DNA from 4 places in the Providencia sp. 6390 genome. Region 1 is predicted to be linked to each of the others. Evidence: predicted binding sites of a transcription regulator. Region 1 holds the regulator's gene; each other region holds the start of a gene.
What was found. Region 1 encodes CRP, which controls carbon source genes, mostly activating them, when cyclic AMP is high. Its sites were predicted from a motif close to ATGTGANNNNNNTCACAT; they were not measured.
Positions count from the first base shown of each region.

Region 1 (4,127 bases):
CATGGAGGGCACGTCGGTTTTGTTGGTGGTACATTGAGAAAGCCAGAAATGTGGTTAGAGAAACGCATTCCGCAGTGGTTAACTTCTTATTTGGACAATACAAAATCATGATTATCCCTTGGAAAGATTTAGATCCTGAAACATTGGAAAACCTAATCGAATCCTATGTGCTACGTGAAGGAACCGATTATGGGGAACACGAAAAGTCGTTACAGCAAAAAGTTGACGATGTAAAACGACAATTAGCATCGGGAGAAATTGTGCTAGTCTGGTCAGAGTTACATGAATCTGTTAATTTTATGCCTAACAGTCAGTTTCGCCCGTAACCCCGTTTCGCTCATGGCTTGGCTTAGCATGGACGCAAGCGCAACACAGGGAGTCCATGATGTCCAAAAAGCATCCAATCATAGCAATTACAGGGTCTAGTGGTGCTGGAACCACCTCGACTAGCCAAGCGTTTCGTAAAATATTCCATCAATTAAATATCCAACCAGCCACCTTAGAAGGTGATAGCTTTCATCGCTATACTCGACCTGAAATGGATATGGCAATCCGTAAAGCAAGGGAGCAGGGTCGCCACATCAGCTATTTCGGCCCTGAAGCGAATGATTTTTCCTTGTTAGAACAGACACTATTAGAATATAGCCAACAAGGTAGTGGGAAATCGCGTAAATACCTCCATACCTACGATGAGGCTGTTCCCTATGGTTTACAGCCGGGAACCTTTACCCCATGGGAACCTTTGCCACCTAATAGCGATATCTTATTCTATGAAGGGTTGCATGGTGGTGTGGTCACGCCTGAAAACAATGTTGCTCGCCATGTCGATTTATTGGTTGGTGTGGTGCCCATCGTCAACTTGGAATGGATCCAAAAACTCATCCGAGATACGACAGAGCGAGGGCATTCACGAGAAGCCGTGATGGATTCTGTCGTGCGCTCAATGGGTGATTATATTAATTACATTACCCCACAATTCTCACGTACCCATATTAATTTCCAACGCGTACCTACTGTTGATACTTCAAACCCATTCTCAGCTAAAGCCATACCATCACAAGATGAAAGTTTTATTGTCATCCGGTTTAGGGGGCTTGAGCAAATTGATTTCCCTTATTTACTTTCTATGTTAAGCGGCTCATTTATTTCAGCAATGAATACTATTGTGGTGCCGGGAGGGAAATTAGGGTTAGCAATGGAATTAATCATGACCCCAATTGTTGAGAAGTTAATTAAACAAAAGAACGACTAATTATTGATAGAAAATGCTTATTTTAAATAAGCATTTTCTATTAAAAAAATAATACATTTAATAAAAAATTATTGAGTTTTAATTTCAAAACTGTGAGTGACTTTCACCGCTTTTTCTAACATCAAAGATACAGAACAATATTTCTCAGCAGAAAGCTGAACTGCACGTTCAACCACTTTTTCCGTTAAGTCAGTTCCTGTGACAATAAAATGCAGATTAATGTGAGTAAAATAACGAGGTGCTTCATCGCGACGTTGCGAGGTTAATTTAACTTCACAGCCGCTCACATTATTACGGCCTTTTTGTAAAATAGATACCACATCAACCGAGCTGCATCCACCTACCGCCATTAATACCATTTCCATTGGACTAGGTGCTTTATCGCCTGAATTACCATCCATCATTATCTGATGACCTGATGCTGACTCACCTAAAAAAGAAAGACCTTCAACCCATTTAACTCTCGCTTCCATTATTGTATTCCCTCTGAAAAAGTTTGTACAAACGATAACATTGTTACATAAATGCTTTCAATCAAGTAGCCACTTTAAGCAGCTGAAGCGATAAAGCCGAGACTTTCTAAGTTTATTATGTTACAAACAAATTATCACCTGATAGGGGTAAGATCAAAACTCAGGGTTTCAATTGATTATATTATAATGTTGGTATTAACTTTCATTATGGTTAATATGCTAAGATAGTGACTTTAAAAACCAGCTGTTTGGTCATGGTTGACCAGATGGTTGGATTAACATACAGAGGATAACGCTAATGGTTCTCGGCAAGCCACAAACAGACCCTACTCTTGAATGGTTTTTGTCACACTGCCATATTCATAAGTATCCATCCAAGAGCACGCTGATCCATCAGGGTGAAAAAGCAGAGACTCTTTACTATATCGTTAAAGGTTCAGTGGCTGTTTTAATCAAAGATGAAGAAGGCAAAGAAATGATCCTCTCCTATTTGAATCAGGGAGACTTCATTGGTGAACTAGGGTTATTTGAAGAAGGGCAAGAACGTTCTGCCTGGGTAAGAGCAAAAAGTGCCTGCGAAGTCGCTGAAATTTCTTACAAAAAATTCCGTCAGCTTATTCAGGTTAACCCTGATATTCTTATGCGCCTTTCAGCGCAAATGGCAAGCCGCCTACAAACTACATCTGAAAAAGTGGGTAACCTCGCTTTCCTTGATGTGACTGGCCGTATTGCCCAAACACTACTTAATTTAGCAAAACAACCTGATGCAATGACGCATCCGGATGGCATGCAAATCAAAATTACACGCCAAGAAATCGGCCAAATTGTTGGTTGTTCGCGTGAAACGGTTGGCCGTATCTTGAAGATGCTAGAAGATCAAAACCTGATCTCAGCACACGGTAAAACTATCGTCGTATACGGTACTCGCTAGTTTAACATCTCGGCCTAGCCTGTTGCTGGGTCACGTAGTGAATGGCTTGGTGTCTCAGATATCAAGCCATTTTTCTATTTGGCTAAGCTTATATTATTTACCACACTGAACAAAAACAGGCAGAAAACCCAACCAAAAATATAATTTAAGTTTTAACTAATATCGTTCTTTTATATTCTTTTTCATCATAATAAAACAAAATTCCTAATAATTTTCCAATAATTATTAGAGATTTAATCAATGAAAGAACTAAGTCCAATCAATAACTCGTATATTAATAAAACCATGGGTTATCATAATCAGATGCTATCTAATAGCCCTTTACAACAAAGTACAAAGAATGAATCTTGTCATATAAAGCAGAGCAAAGAAGAAGCTCGACAGCGTTTCTTTGCATATATGTCTCAAATCAGTTCAACTCAAGTAGCATCGCCATTCACAACAAAATTCGGCAACAATGCATTTAATCAGCCTCAAACTCAACTATCAGGTAAAATGGCAGCTCCACTTAAGGATAATACGCAATCTAAGTCAACCTCTTCACGTTCAAAATTCACTATAGCTGATACAGTAGATCGTATAACTCAGTTACAAAATCGACTCAAGCCATCACAAAATTCCAACGCGACCCCCTCAAATAGCCAATTACTAAACGCTTCTTTTAAACCTTCTCCCATTAAATTGGTAGAAAAAGGTATTGAAAGTGCAGCATTAACTCATCAACCCGCTTTGCAAGATACATTTATTAGTACACGATATATTGGAACACTAAAATCCAGCAATCCCAATAAGTTAACAATACAAGAAGAAAAAGCACCTATAAAAAAATATAAAGGAGATATCCTTTTTCATAATAACTTAGCTTCTGTTGATGATAGCTATGAAAAAACATTCAACACACCACTACCAACAATACCAGAGAAACCCTATAAAGAGCTGATGGCGGAAGAATTAGCGCCTATTACTAGCAAATTAAAAATTGCAACCGCACCTGAATCTAAAAAATATTATCAGCTAACATTTTTAGATGAATAATTTCTAAATTATCAAAAAACCTCAAAGAGGATTATCCTCTCTGAGGTAAATAACTATTCTAATTGGTAATTTTTAGTTAATGACGCTGATAGAAATAGTGTCAAGCCACATAAAGCAATAAAGCCCCCCACGTACGCAATATTGATACCCACCAAATAACTAATTACTAAGGGTGTGACTCCACCAACAAACGTGGTTGCTAAATTATAACCAACGGCAAGAACGACAGTTTGACCACCACAAATTGGGACAAGCGTCGCTGATAGATTACATAATATCATTGCTCCATTTATTATTATAAGTAACTGAGCAATAGACACTAAAATCATCACTCCACTGCTCATCGCAAAATATAATGGGATAGAAAGTAGTACCATACCTATTACACCCAATTTGAATGTCTTTTGTGGAGAACTGTATTTGTCAGTGAGCCATC
Region 1 is NZ_JBYVYL010000010.1:186,542-190,668, reverse strand. Features, by position in the region: gene AC3Z9T_RS18860 (hydrolase) at 1-111, shown strand, start outside; gene AC3Z9T_RS18855 (YheU family protein) at 108-326, shown strand; gene AC3Z9T_RS18850 (phosphoribulokinase) at 386-1,252, shown strand; gene AC3Z9T_RS18845 (OsmC family protein) at 1,321-1,725, opposite strand; gene crp (cAMP-activated global transcriptional regulator CRP) at 2,024-2,656, shown strand; gene AC3Z9T_RS18835 (hypothetical protein) at 2,897-3,691, shown strand; gene AC3Z9T_RS18830 (MFS transporter) at 3,745-4,127, opposite strand, start outside.

Region 2 (4,127 bases), on a different contig from region 1:
CCGGTCTCGTTATCAACGCTTGTAATACTGCAAACTCACGTTGGCTTAACACAATTGGCTCAGCTTTCCCAATAACCTCAACCTGATAGGTTTCAGGATCTAACGTGAGAACACCATTACTAGGTTTCAAGCTTGCCTGTGCATGGTGACGTCTTAAAACAGCTCTGACCCTTGCTAGCAACTCAGACATATCAAATGGCTTGACCATATAGTCGTCCGCCCCACCATCGAGACCTGATAAACGGCTCTGTAAGTCATCTCTCGCCGTGATAATAATCACTGGCGTATTGTTATGCTGTTCGCGTAGCCGTTTTAATATCGACAGCCCATCTTGCTTAGGTAAACCTAAATCAAGTAATACGACATCATAAGGTTGCCCACTCAGCGCAGCTTCAACTGTAGCACCACTATCAACCCAATCAACGGCATAGCAGGCATCCTTTAAATAACCCTCAATGGCTGCCGCAATCATGCGGTCATCTTCCACCAATAAAATTCGCATAATCACTCCATGACACTACATCAAAATAGACCGAATAGCACATAGAGTAATCAATAATCAGCAAAGAGCGTAGCTATTTCATTTAAGGAAGAGTGTATTCAGGAATTAGCCGACTTTAAAACCCGGTTTCCCTTGCTGCGCTATCCATTCTTTCACCTCTTGAACAATCCCTTCAGGGGTATCCGGTCTGTTTTTATTTGGGTAATAAATTAAGTCCGAACCAGATGGATGTTCACTAAGTCTTTCAAACTCAAAAATATTTTCAACATTTTCCTCTTCTGTTGTGTTTTCCACATTAAATAGCTTCTTAACAAAGATAAGAAATTCAGCCTCAGTATAATCAGAAATATTATTTTTCTCGTTCATTCTACTTACCTTTATGGATATTAATATGCCGTTTCGGTGTTACTATTCTCATATTGTCAATATCGTAAACTCCACCGCCTTCACTAATAGGAGTCTCATGATGAATTTCATACTTAACTCTCTTTCCTGAATGTCCACTTTCAGGAGTTCCAGGCGCTTTTCCTCGGTTTATATTTCTTTTATTTCTATTATTAAACTGTTTTTTTAGCTTTAGAGGTAATAAAAGAAATAAATTAGAGTTGATCATTAGGCGGCAAAAATGATTTTTACGCCTTCTGGCATAGAAAATCACTGAAAGAGATTATTTGGAAATAGAATGAAACAGAAAAAAGCCCAAAATCTTGTCATTTAAGCTTTTGTATTATAGGAAAAAAGAGGCATCGCGAGTAATCAGTATAACTTACCTCTTATCGAGAGAAAGAGGCAAGTTATTGGAATTAATCTTGATTTTGCGGTTTCAATGTTGCCAACATCTCACCTTGAAACATAGACTTGAGCTCCTGCTTACTTTTCATGGTGATTTGCCCATCCGTACCAATTGTCATATGTTCTGGTGAATGGTTATTTCTCGATTGCCATAACATCACCATTTGGAGGCTGTGCTCTTTTTGCTCAGGTGATAATGCTACGCCATCAGGCCACTTGCCGAGTTCCACAGCGGTAACCAAACGCTGATAAATTTCGGGGGTCATCACAGAGAGCAATTGTTCTAATTGCTCAGGTTCTAACTCAACGCTCACGTTGTTACTCCTTCAATTGATGCAGCTAGCAAAAACTGGCCAAGCTGAATCGATATTGCTCTTATTATTTTAAAATGTCAGCTAACTTCAGCACCCTATCCGCGGGTCTTTTCGCCAGTTTGCTCATCGATAAAGCTTAATGATGCTGAATTAATGCAGTAACGCTGTCCTGTCGGCTGCGGACCATCTGGAAAAACATGTCCTAAATGAGCATTACAATTTTGGCAACGTACTTCTATTCGATGCATACCATGAGAAAAGTCTTCGATATATTTAATGGCATCTTCACTAACAGGTTGATAAAAGCTAGGCCAGCCACATCCTGCATCAAATTTTGTTTCTGACTGAAATAAGGGTGCACCACAACATAAGCATTCATATACACCATCTTTACGGTTATGCAATAAAGTTCCCGTAAAAGGCCGTTCAGTGCCAGCTTGTTGAGTGACATATTGCTGAATATCATTTAGCTCCGATAGATCAATCGGTTGCTTGTCTTTATCTGTCATAGAAAATCCAAATACTGAAAGATTGAAGGTACTAAGCTAATAATACACCAATTTAACGCAACAAAAAATTAACAACGAAATCAGTAAATCTATTCTAAACTAATTAACATGGTGCTTTGTATTTTGATTTGTGACCGATTTCACATATATCACTGATGGCAGGTTTCATTATGCCGCACAATCCCGATAATACGTGCGGATGTATTTGCCTCTAAAGTGGCTGACAAGTAAGCAATTAGTGCGACTAGTTTTGATTTTTTTCAATAATTGACACGATTCCGCTTGACGGCTGGCAAGGTTTTGGTAACTTTAACTACAACTTAATTCACGAATAAATAGCTGGTGGAAATACTATGACTATCAAAGTAGGTATTAATGGTTTTGGTCGTATTGGCCGTATCGTTTTCCGTGCTGCACAAGAGCGTTCTGATATTGAAATCGTTGCGATCAACGATCTACTCGATGCAGACTATATGGCTTACATGCTGAAATATGACTCTACTCACGGTCGTTTCAACGGTACTGTTGAAGTTAAAGATGGTCACCTAGTTGTAAATGGCAAAAAAATTCGCGTTACTGCAGAGAAAGATCCTGCAAACCTGAAGTGGAACGAAGTTGGTGTTGACGTTGTTGCTGAAGCAACGGGTATCTTCTTAACTGATGAGACTGCACGTAAACACATCCAAGCAGGCGCGAAAAAAGTTGTTCTGACTGGTCCTTCTAAAGACGACACGCCAATGTTCGTTATGGGTGTTAACCATAAGAGCTATGCAGGTCAAGAAATCGTTTCAAACGCTTCTTGTACAACTAACTGCCTGGCACCTCTGGCTAAAGTTATCAATGACAAATTCGGTATCGTTGAAGGTCTGATGACAACCGTTCACGCGACAACCGCAACTCAAAAAACCGTTGATGGTCCTTCTCACAAAGACTGGCGTGGTGGTCGTGGTGCTGCTCAAAACATCATCCCATCTTCAACTGGTGCTGCTAAAGCTGTAGGTAAAGTTATTCCTGAGCTGAATGGCAAACTGACTGGTATGTCTTTCCGTGTTCCTACTCCAAACGTTTCAGTTGTTGACTTAACTGTTCGTATGGAAAAACCAGCAACTTACGCTCAAATCTGTGACGCTATCAAAGAAGCTGCTGCAGGCGAGTTGAAAGGTGTTCTGGGCTACACTGAAGATGACGTTGTATCAACTGATTTCAACGGCGAAAAACTGACTTCAGTATTTGATGCTAAAGCAGGTATCGCACTGAACGACAACTTTGTAAAACTGGTTTCTTGGTATGACAACGAAACAGGTTATTCAAACAAAGTTCTTGACCTGATCGCTCACATCTCTAAATAAGAGCTGTTAACGTATTTAGGTAAGTTAGAGCCGCCAATTTGGCGGCTCTTTTGTTTATTTTTCTCTTAAAAATTATCATTATGCAGTTATGCATCATGACTGTCCCTACAACTTCTGCTAACCTACTTGTATCCACTGTTCTATTATTACAGGCCAATAATTATGCATGATAAACTCTTTGCTCTACCGGTTATTAAGCAACTTTCAGCCTACATCAGTCAACGCCAGCTAGATGAACTCCCACTAATCATTGTTTCTCACCCTAAAGTACGTGGTGCTGTTAGCATTCAAGGAGCACAGTTGATTGATTGGCAGCCTCATGGGCAAAAACCTTGCCTTTGGCTTAGCAGTGAAAGCGCCTTTAAAACAGGTACAGCAATTCGTGGCGGCATTCCAATTTGTTGGCCTTGGTTTGGTCCTGTAGCTAGCCCTAGTCATGGTTTTGCGCGTATTTTGCCATGGCAATTCACAGCGCATAATGAACATGAAGATGGCGTGATCCTTACTTTCACCCTCACTGATACCGAATATACGCGCAAACTTTGGCCGCATGAATTTACACTGATATTACGCATGAAGCTTGGCGAAACTTGTGAAATTGAATTAGAAAGCTATGGTGATTTTGAAACAACCGCAGCAATGCACACTTATCTTAATATTG
Region 2 is NZ_JBYVYL010000001.1:714,014-718,140, reverse strand. Features, by position in the region: gene AC3Z9T_RS03530 (response regulator transcription factor) at 1-502, opposite strand, end outside; gene AC3Z9T_RS03525 (bacteriocin immunity protein) at 608-868, opposite strand; gene AC3Z9T_RS03520 (HNH endonuclease signature motif containing protein) at 870-1,115, opposite strand; gene AC3Z9T_RS03515 (YeaC family protein) at 1,306-1,608, opposite strand; gene msrB (peptide-methionine (R)-S-oxide reductase MsrB) at 1,704-2,117, opposite strand; gene gapA (glyceraldehyde-3-phosphate dehydrogenase) at 2,471-3,466, shown strand; gene AC3Z9T_RS03500 (D-hexose-6-phosphate mutarotase) at 3,629-4,127, shown strand, end outside.
Region 2: msrB (peptide-methionine (R)-S-oxide reductase MsrB) is a predicted target of CRP. The motif match lies at 2,246-2,263, and genes of this name have one in related genera.

Region 3 (4,127 bases), on a different contig from region 1:
ATAAGAATAGTTCAGAGTCCAATAGTGTGCTGAAAAATATGAGTTTTGATAGTTGCTCTTCAACGTTGGAATTCGATATTACTGAATTTGAAAAAATATCTATAAAAGAAGGCAATATAGAGACGAAAAGTGAGATTGACAGCCAACTAGCTGAACAAATATCAATATTTGATATTTGCACGAGTGTGCTTAATCCGCAGCTCTTACCTTACGAAGAGTTGAGTTTCGCTAAATCAAACGTTTCTTTTCTTCATACTCAATTATTTTAATAAAAATTGCCGCCATTATTGGGCGGCAATTAAATGTTTAACAAATTAATCTAAATAGGTCACTTCTTTTTGCTGGCAACCAAGTGCTTGCAAGGTATTTTCAGTAATACACCATTGTTTTACAATCGCATCTTGCTTTTCAACTAATACCGCTTGCTCGATAGAATGCATATCTTTACCTGCTAGATTAATCATAATCAATGCGGCTTGTAATGGTGGCAGACTTGGGTTGAAAGCTGCGTTTTCAGCATAACGGCCAGTAAATAAGGAGCCATCTTTCAACTGTAGTGCGATACCTGAGTGGGATTGGCTATAAGGTGCATGTGATTGGTTCGCAGCCTCGATCGCAGCGCACAATAAACGGCTACGGCTTGCGGTGCTATAGCCATGATCTACCGTATCCATCAGCAATGTGGTGATCTCTAAATCGGATGGACCAAATGAATCAGGCAGATAATCATGTAATGTTGCTGGCTGGCGTTCTGGAAGGTGGACTTCAATTTTGCCTCCGCCACGTAACTCATTCATAAACTGTCGGCAGTGACCGCATGGCGTATAGTTTACCGTGATCGAAGCCAACTGTTTTTCGCCTTTCAACCATGCATGAGTTACAGCACATTGCTCAGCATGGATGGTTTGAGCAATTGCCACGCCGCTGAATTCCATATTAGCGCCAAAGTAGAGATTACCACTCACACCACGGGCGATTGCGCCTACGTTAAAGTGTGAAATTGGCGTGACCGCATAGGCTGCGGCAAAGGGTAATAGTAAAAATGCTAGCTCGCTGTCACTATAACCACAATCAGTTTTGATTTGATTAACTTGTTCGGCACTCAGCATTGCTTGGAAATCAGGTATATCAATAATGGGTCTGAGCGCAGCTTGTAACTTTTCGGGAAGTTGAGACCAAGCGGACTTAAATCTTGAATGCATGAGTTGCTCTCCTAGTGACTTACTGACATTTCTCTATACTCAATTGTAGCGCTTTGTATTGAAGCTAAGTATCTACACTGTTCGCGATTTCTCGCTTAGCTGCATCTCGAGTGTTTAGAGTATATGTAATAAATTACCACCTCATGTGTGATTAATGTCTCTTTTTTTATGAAATAAATGAAACAAGTTATGTAATTGAGAGATGTATCTCAAGTTTTATCCCGCTCCGCCAACAAATTTAGGAGAGGTGATAAGCCTCTCCTCATCATATTGAGTCTAGCCGAAAAGATGAAGTATGACAGGGAAGATAAACGGGGCGAGCAAAGAGGTAATAATCCCGCAGGTCATTAATGCTAATGAACTATATGCACCTTCGATGTAGTTGACTTCTGCACAACGGGCTGTACCCAATGCGTGAGATGCAGTACCCATTGCTAAACCCCTTGAAGCGTGAGTTCGGATACGTAAAGCATCAAACAATGAATGGCCAAACATTGCACCCAACATGCCAACAAAAATCACACAGGCAGCACTAATTGCGGGAACACCACCAATCGAATCAGCAACCGCCATGGCAATGGGGGTGGTGACTGATTTAGGTAGGATAGAGGCTGCAATATCGGGTGTTGCACCCAGCCAAAGAGCTATCGATGTACCTGTAAACATGGCAACTAAGCTACCTGCTAAACAGATACTAAATAGCGATTTCCATTGTGCACGAATTTGATGCATTTGCTCGTAGAGAGGAAAGGCGAGCGCGACAACGGCAGGTTGTAGCAGATCATTTAGAATTTTACTGCCTGCAAAGTAGTGTTCATAAGGCGTGTTAGTAAAAATCAGTAATGGCACAATAATCGCGATCGCCACTAACAATGGATTTAATAGTGGTAGTTTTAATTTTACCGACAAAAAACGTGCTAGATAAAAAACAGCAATGGTCAATGGTAGTGACCACCAAATATGCTCTAACATTTATCATCCCCTTTATCTTGCTGATTATCAGTTGGTATATTGGTTGGCTCTTCAGGAGGAAGGGGAACCTCATCGGGTTTGACTCCGACGATTTGGCGTTCTTTGTGGATGTAGTTTGAACTGAAAGCAACCACTACCATCACAACTAACGTACTGATAAAGCAGGCAACGAGGATCGGAACCAACTGCTCACTCAATTGGCTATAATAATTCATAATGCCGATACCAATAGGGACGAATAATAACGTCATATTTTTTAATAGTATCGAACAGCCGGGTTGTGCCCAATGTGCTGGCACAATTTGTAGAGCAAGTAGTACAAACAGTATGAGCATACCAATGATACTACCGGGAACAGAAAATGGCAGAAGTGTTGATAACAGGTTCCCAATGATCAGGCAGAGGTAAAGGATCGCAAAAGCGCGTAAATACTGCCATCCGGTTATCAGCACATGTTTTAATGACATGAGACTCGTCCTATTACGCTAAGTGCATTCATCATACAATTAACTTTATTATTGTGCTAGAGATCACAGTTAAAAGAATGAAAAAAAAGCAGAGGACCAAAGATCCTCTGCTCAAGCGGGTGATCTATGATCCCCGCTGGTCGATTTATAAATAGCTTTTATTGGATGGGCTATTTTATTTTACTTGCATACCCGGTTGAGCACCGCTGTCTGGGCTAAGCAAGAAAATATCTTTTCCGCCAGGGCCCGCAGCCATCACCATGCCTTCTGACATACCAAAACGCATTTTGCGAGGAGCCAAGTTTGCGACCATCACCGTTAAGCGGCCTTCAAGTGCTTTTGGATCTGGATAGGCGCTACGAATACCTGAGAAAACTTGGCGAGTTTCACCACCAATATCTAATTGCAGTTTTAGCAATTTGTCAGAACCCTCAACAAAATCAGCTTGTTTGATCAACGCGATGCGCAGATCAACCTTTGCAAAATCATCAAAGCTGATGGTTTCTTGGAGAGGATCATCTGCAAGTGGACCAGTTAAGACTTTCGCAGGTTTGATACTTTCTTTAGAGGCTTCAACCATCGCATCAACTTTTGCCATTTCAATGCGTGAGAACAACGCTTTAAATGGTGCGACTTCATGGTTAGTTAATGGTGTTGCGATTGAGTTCCATGCCAGTTCGACATTTAAGAATGCTTCAGTACGTTGTGCAAGACCCGGTAGAATAGGTTTCAAGTAAGTCATTAACACACGGAACAGATTGATACCCATTGAGCAGATATCTTGTAGCTCTTGGTCTTTGCCTTCTTGCTTTGCAACAACCCACGGTGCTTTTTCATCGACATAGCGGTTAGCAATATCAGCTAATGCCATAATTTCACGGACAGCTTTACCATATTCGCGGCTTGTATAGGCGTCACCAATTGATTGTGCAGCATCAATAAATTGCTGGTACAGCTTAGGATCAGCTAAGGTCGCGGATAATTTACCGCCAAAACGCTTAGCGATAAAACCAGCATTGCGTGATGCTAAGTTAACCACTTTATTGACAATATCGCTGTTTACGCGTTGAACAAAATCTTCTAAATTCAAGTCGATATCATCGATGCGTGATGAAAGCTTAGCAGCATAATAGTAACGTAAGCAATCTGCATCAAGATGATCTAAATAGGAGCGAGCAGTAATAAAAGTACCGCGTGATTTAGACATTTTTGCACCATTCACGGTGACATAACCATGAACAAACAGATTGGTTGGCTTGCGGTATTCGCTGCCTTCAAGCATTGCAGGCCAGAACAAGCTGTGGAAGTAAACAATATCTTTACCGATAAAGTGATACAGATCGGTTTTTGAATCTTTATTCCAAAATTCATCAAAGTTGAGGTTGCCACGTTTATCACACAGGTTTTTAAATGAGCCCATGTAACCAATAGGTGCGTCTAGCCAGACATAGAAGTATTTACCCGGTGCATCAGGGATCTCGAAACC
Region 3 is NZ_JBYVYL010000002.1:298,211-302,337, reverse strand. Features, by position in the region: gene AC3Z9T_RS06580 (PDZ domain-containing protein) at 1-269, shown strand, start outside; gene cdd (cytidine deaminase) at 315-1,202, opposite strand; gene AC3Z9T_RS06570 (CidB/LrgB family autolysis modulator) at 1,479-2,174, opposite strand; gene AC3Z9T_RS06565 (CidA/LrgA family protein) at 2,168-2,641, opposite strand; gene metG (methionine--tRNA ligase) at 2,817-4,127, opposite strand, start outside.
Region 3: cdd (cytidine deaminase) is a predicted target of CRP. The motif match lies at 1,348-1,365, and genes of this name have one in related genera.

Region 4 (4,127 bases), on a different contig from region 1:
GGAACTCAGAGCCGAGTTTATGTGCCATTGAGTGACATACACCTAGGAATGCGTTAGCAAATGCAATACCTGCGATGGTGGCCGCATTATGGACACGTTCTCTTGCAACTGGGTTTGTCGCACCTTCATGATAGCTTGCAGGTAAATACTCTTTAAGTAAATTCAGAGCTTGTAATGCTTGGCCATCAGAGTATTCGTTAGCAAGAACAGAAACGTACGCTTCTAAGGCATGGGTGACCGCATCTAAACCACCAAAAGCAGTTAATGATTTAGGCATGTTCATCACTAAGTTAGCGTCAACAATCGCCATATTAGGCGTTAACGCATAATCAGCTAATGGATATTTTTGGCCTGTTTTATCGTCTGTCACAACTGCAAATGGAGTGACTTCAGAACCTGTACCCGATGTTGTGGTGATAGCGACTAACTTAGCCTTCACACCCATTTTAGGGAAACGATGGATACGTTTACGAATATCCATAAAACGCAGCGCAAGTTCTTCAAAATGCGTTTCAGGATGCTCATACATCACCCACATAATTTTAGCCGCATCCATCGGTGAACCGCCCCCTAAGGCGATAATCACATCAGGTTTGAAGGCATTCATTTGAGCCGCACCTTTGCGAACGACGGTAAGTGTTGGATCTGCTTCAACCTCAAAAAACACATCAGTTTCGATATGGTGTTGTTTTAGAACGTTGATCACTTCTTCAACATAGCCGTTATTGAATAAATAACCATCAGTGACAATAAATGCGCGTTTTGCACCGTCAGTGGCAATTTCTTCAAGAGCAATTGGAAGGCAACCACGGCGGAAATAGATTGAGTTAGGAAGTTTATGCCATAACATATTTTCAGCTCTTTTCGCCACAGTCTTAGTATTAATTAAGTGTTTTGGTCCAACGTTTTCGGAGATAGAGTTACCCCCCCAAGAACCACAACCCAATGTGAGAGAAGGCGCTAATTTAAAGTTATATAAGTCACCAATACCACCTTGTGAGGCAGGGGTATTAATTAAAATACGCGCTGTTTTCATTTTCACGCCAAAGTAGTTAATGCGGGTAGCTTGGTTATCTTGATCGGTATATAAGCACGAGGTATGGCCGATACCACCCATTTCAACTAATAATTCTGCTTTTTCTACAGCATCTTCAAAATTCTTAGCACGGTACATAGCAAGCAACGGTGACAGTTTTTCATGAGCAAATGGCTCTGAGTCATCAATGACTTTGACTTCACCGATCAGGATCTTAGTGGTTTCAGGTACAGAAATACCTGCCATTTCAGCAATTTTATGTGCCGGTTGACCAACAATAGCGGCATTAAGATTACCATTTTTCAAAATAACGTCTTGAACTGCTTTTAACTCTTTACCTTGTAGAATATAACCACCATGGCTAGAAAAACGTTCGCGAACTTGATTATAAATTTCATCTACAACAACGACTGATTGCTCTGAAGCACAGATTACGCCGTTATCGAATGTTTTTGACATTAAAATAGAAGCAACTGCGCGTTTAATGTCTGCTGTTTCATCAATGACAACAGGGGTGTTACCAGCACCAACACCAATAGCAGGTTTACCTGAACTGTAGGCTGCTTTTACCATGCCTGGGCCACCAGTTGCTAAAATTAAGTTAATATCATCGTGGTGCATAAGTGCATTTGATAATTCAACTGAAGGTGCATCAATCCAACCAATAATGTCTTTTGGCGCACCCGCTTCAATCGCAGCTTTTAGGACAATTTCAGCGGCTTTGTTGGTGGCATTTTTAGCACGAGGGTGCGGAGAAAAAATAATTGCATTACGCGTTTTTAGACTAATTAGTGATTTAAAAATAGCGGTTGAAGTTGGGTTAGTTGTTGGAACAATACCGCAGATAATACCAATAGGCTCTGCGATAGTAATTGTGCCAAATGTTGGGTCTTCAGAAAGCACACCGCAGGTTTTTTCATCTTTATAGGCGTTGTAGATATATTCTGAAGCAAAGTGGTTTTTAATCACTTTATCTTCCACAATACCCATGCCAGATTCTTCAACAGCAAGCTTGGCTAGGGGGATACGAGCATCTGCTGCGGCAAGTGCGGCTGCGCGGAAAATACGGTCCACTTGCTCCTGTGAGAAGTTAGCGAATTCACGCTGAGCTTTTTTGACACGAGCAACGAGGTCATTGAGTTCGGTAACATTAGTTACTGACATAGAATTACTCCTGATAAATGTTAAACTTTTTAAGCCAATGAGCAGTGCTTCCAAAACAACATGACAAAATTTAGTAAATAATTATAGGTCAAATTTATTACTTTATTCTGTTTATCCGCTAATTGGCTTAAAAAGCTTTTAAATCAATGTGAAAAGCTTACTTTCCTTAAATCAACTACCTCTATCAGTTAAGAATAGATTAACATTATTTGGGTATATTGATGTGATCTAAATCACAAAATATCAAAGCTGACTCCTTTCAGCAGTCTGTTTTCGCGATAGCCTCTGTTTTCATAGAGTCGGTGTAGAACTGAATTATTTTACTCATCGTTTAGATAAAAATATTTTTGCGTAATGTTTAGACAAACGAGGAGATTTAATGGGTAAAATAGGGTCTAGTGCAATGTATTTCCTTTATTTAATGATAAACTCTAACGTTCATGCCCTACATAATTTAAGGCACAGCTAAGCAATTAGTATATGAATGCTAGAAACATGAAAATATGGTGGTTAATGTGAGTGGGGATCGTTGTCATTCATCTATGCTAAGTTGTGATTTGAAGGATGGAGAGTATGCATTTTCTTTCCCTGGTGAGATTTTTGATTAAGGTGTGAATGTGTGGGCTCAGGATTATTGGATTTATCAGGCTATATAAAGTTTTTTATTGGTTTATTTGCGCTAGTCAACCCAGTCGGGATCCTGCCTGTGTTTATCAGCATGACTAATTATCAAAGTAGTGCAGGGCGTAATAAAACAAATACAATAGCAAATACTTCAGTCGCTATCATTTTATGTACATCATTGTTGATAGGTGACTCAATTCTCCAATTATTTGGGATTTCCATAGATTCTTTCCGTATTGCAGGTGGAATACTGATTGTGACGATTGCAATGTCCATGATCAGCGGAAAAATCGGTGAAGATAAACAAAATAAACAAGAAAAAACAGAGACGGCGGTGCGTGATAGTATCGGTGTTGTACCATTGGCATTGCCGTTGATGGCAGGCCCTGGGGCTATCAGTTCTTGTATTGTGTGGTCATCACGTTGGAATGGTTGGCAAAATTTCATCGGTCTAGCGTTAACCAGTATTGTGTTTGCATTTTGCTGTTGGTTATTGTTCCGTTCGGCATCTTTACTTGTTCGCTACTTAGGGCAAACAGGAATTAACGTCGTTACACGTATAATGGGGTTGCTTTTAATGTCCTTGGGAATTGAGTTTATTGTCACAGGGGTTAAAGCGATATTTCCTGGCCTGTTATAACTTTTCACATCATATTAAGATTGAATTTATCTAATTAATCATCATTTAGGTGATGATTAATTAGATTTACCTCGCATTAGTATTAATATCTTGATTAAAACCTCTCCATTTAAAAAATATCAGTCTATTTCTTTTCTTGTAAGATAAATCAATAAACTAGCAATATAGTTTTATTCGATGATAGTCACGAATAAAATACATGCAGCATATTAATATGCTGTTATTTTGTACTGCTAATGATCGAGGATAGTTATAATAATATGTCGCATTTTTTGTCAAAGAAGGCATAAAAAGTAAGGAAATGTGAGCTGAGTAAATTTTTACGCTATTTAATTTACCCAATGTTAATGATATGTTTAAACAAGCACTAGGTAATCTAACTGGCTAATAACAGACAAATCGACTACTTGATAGGTCATGAGCCTTTGCTAGTGGGGCTAGCGATGAATTTAAAGTTTAAAGCCTGTATGCGATGTTAATAGGTTGTAACATGTTGTTAGCCCTGATTTTGAATTATCAAAACTAATCTTAAAAGAGGAAGGTAGGGTTCTAAATTAGGTACCTACCGCAATGTAAAATAATAAGTCGGATGTTGGATCTTGTTGTAACAACGCCAATAAATGTCGAGGGTGATAATGAATTTTTTTAAAAAGAGTTTGTGTT
Region 4 is NZ_JBYVYL010000001.1:741,896-746,022, forward strand. Features, by position in the region: gene adhE (bifunctional acetaldehyde-CoA/alcohol dehydrogenase) at 1-2,200, opposite strand, end outside; gene AC3Z9T_RS03635 (YchE family NAAT transporter) at 2,820-3,464, shown strand.
Region 4: adhE (bifunctional acetaldehyde-CoA/alcohol dehydrogenase) is a predicted target of CRP. The motif match lies at 2,422-2,439, and genes of this name have one in related genera.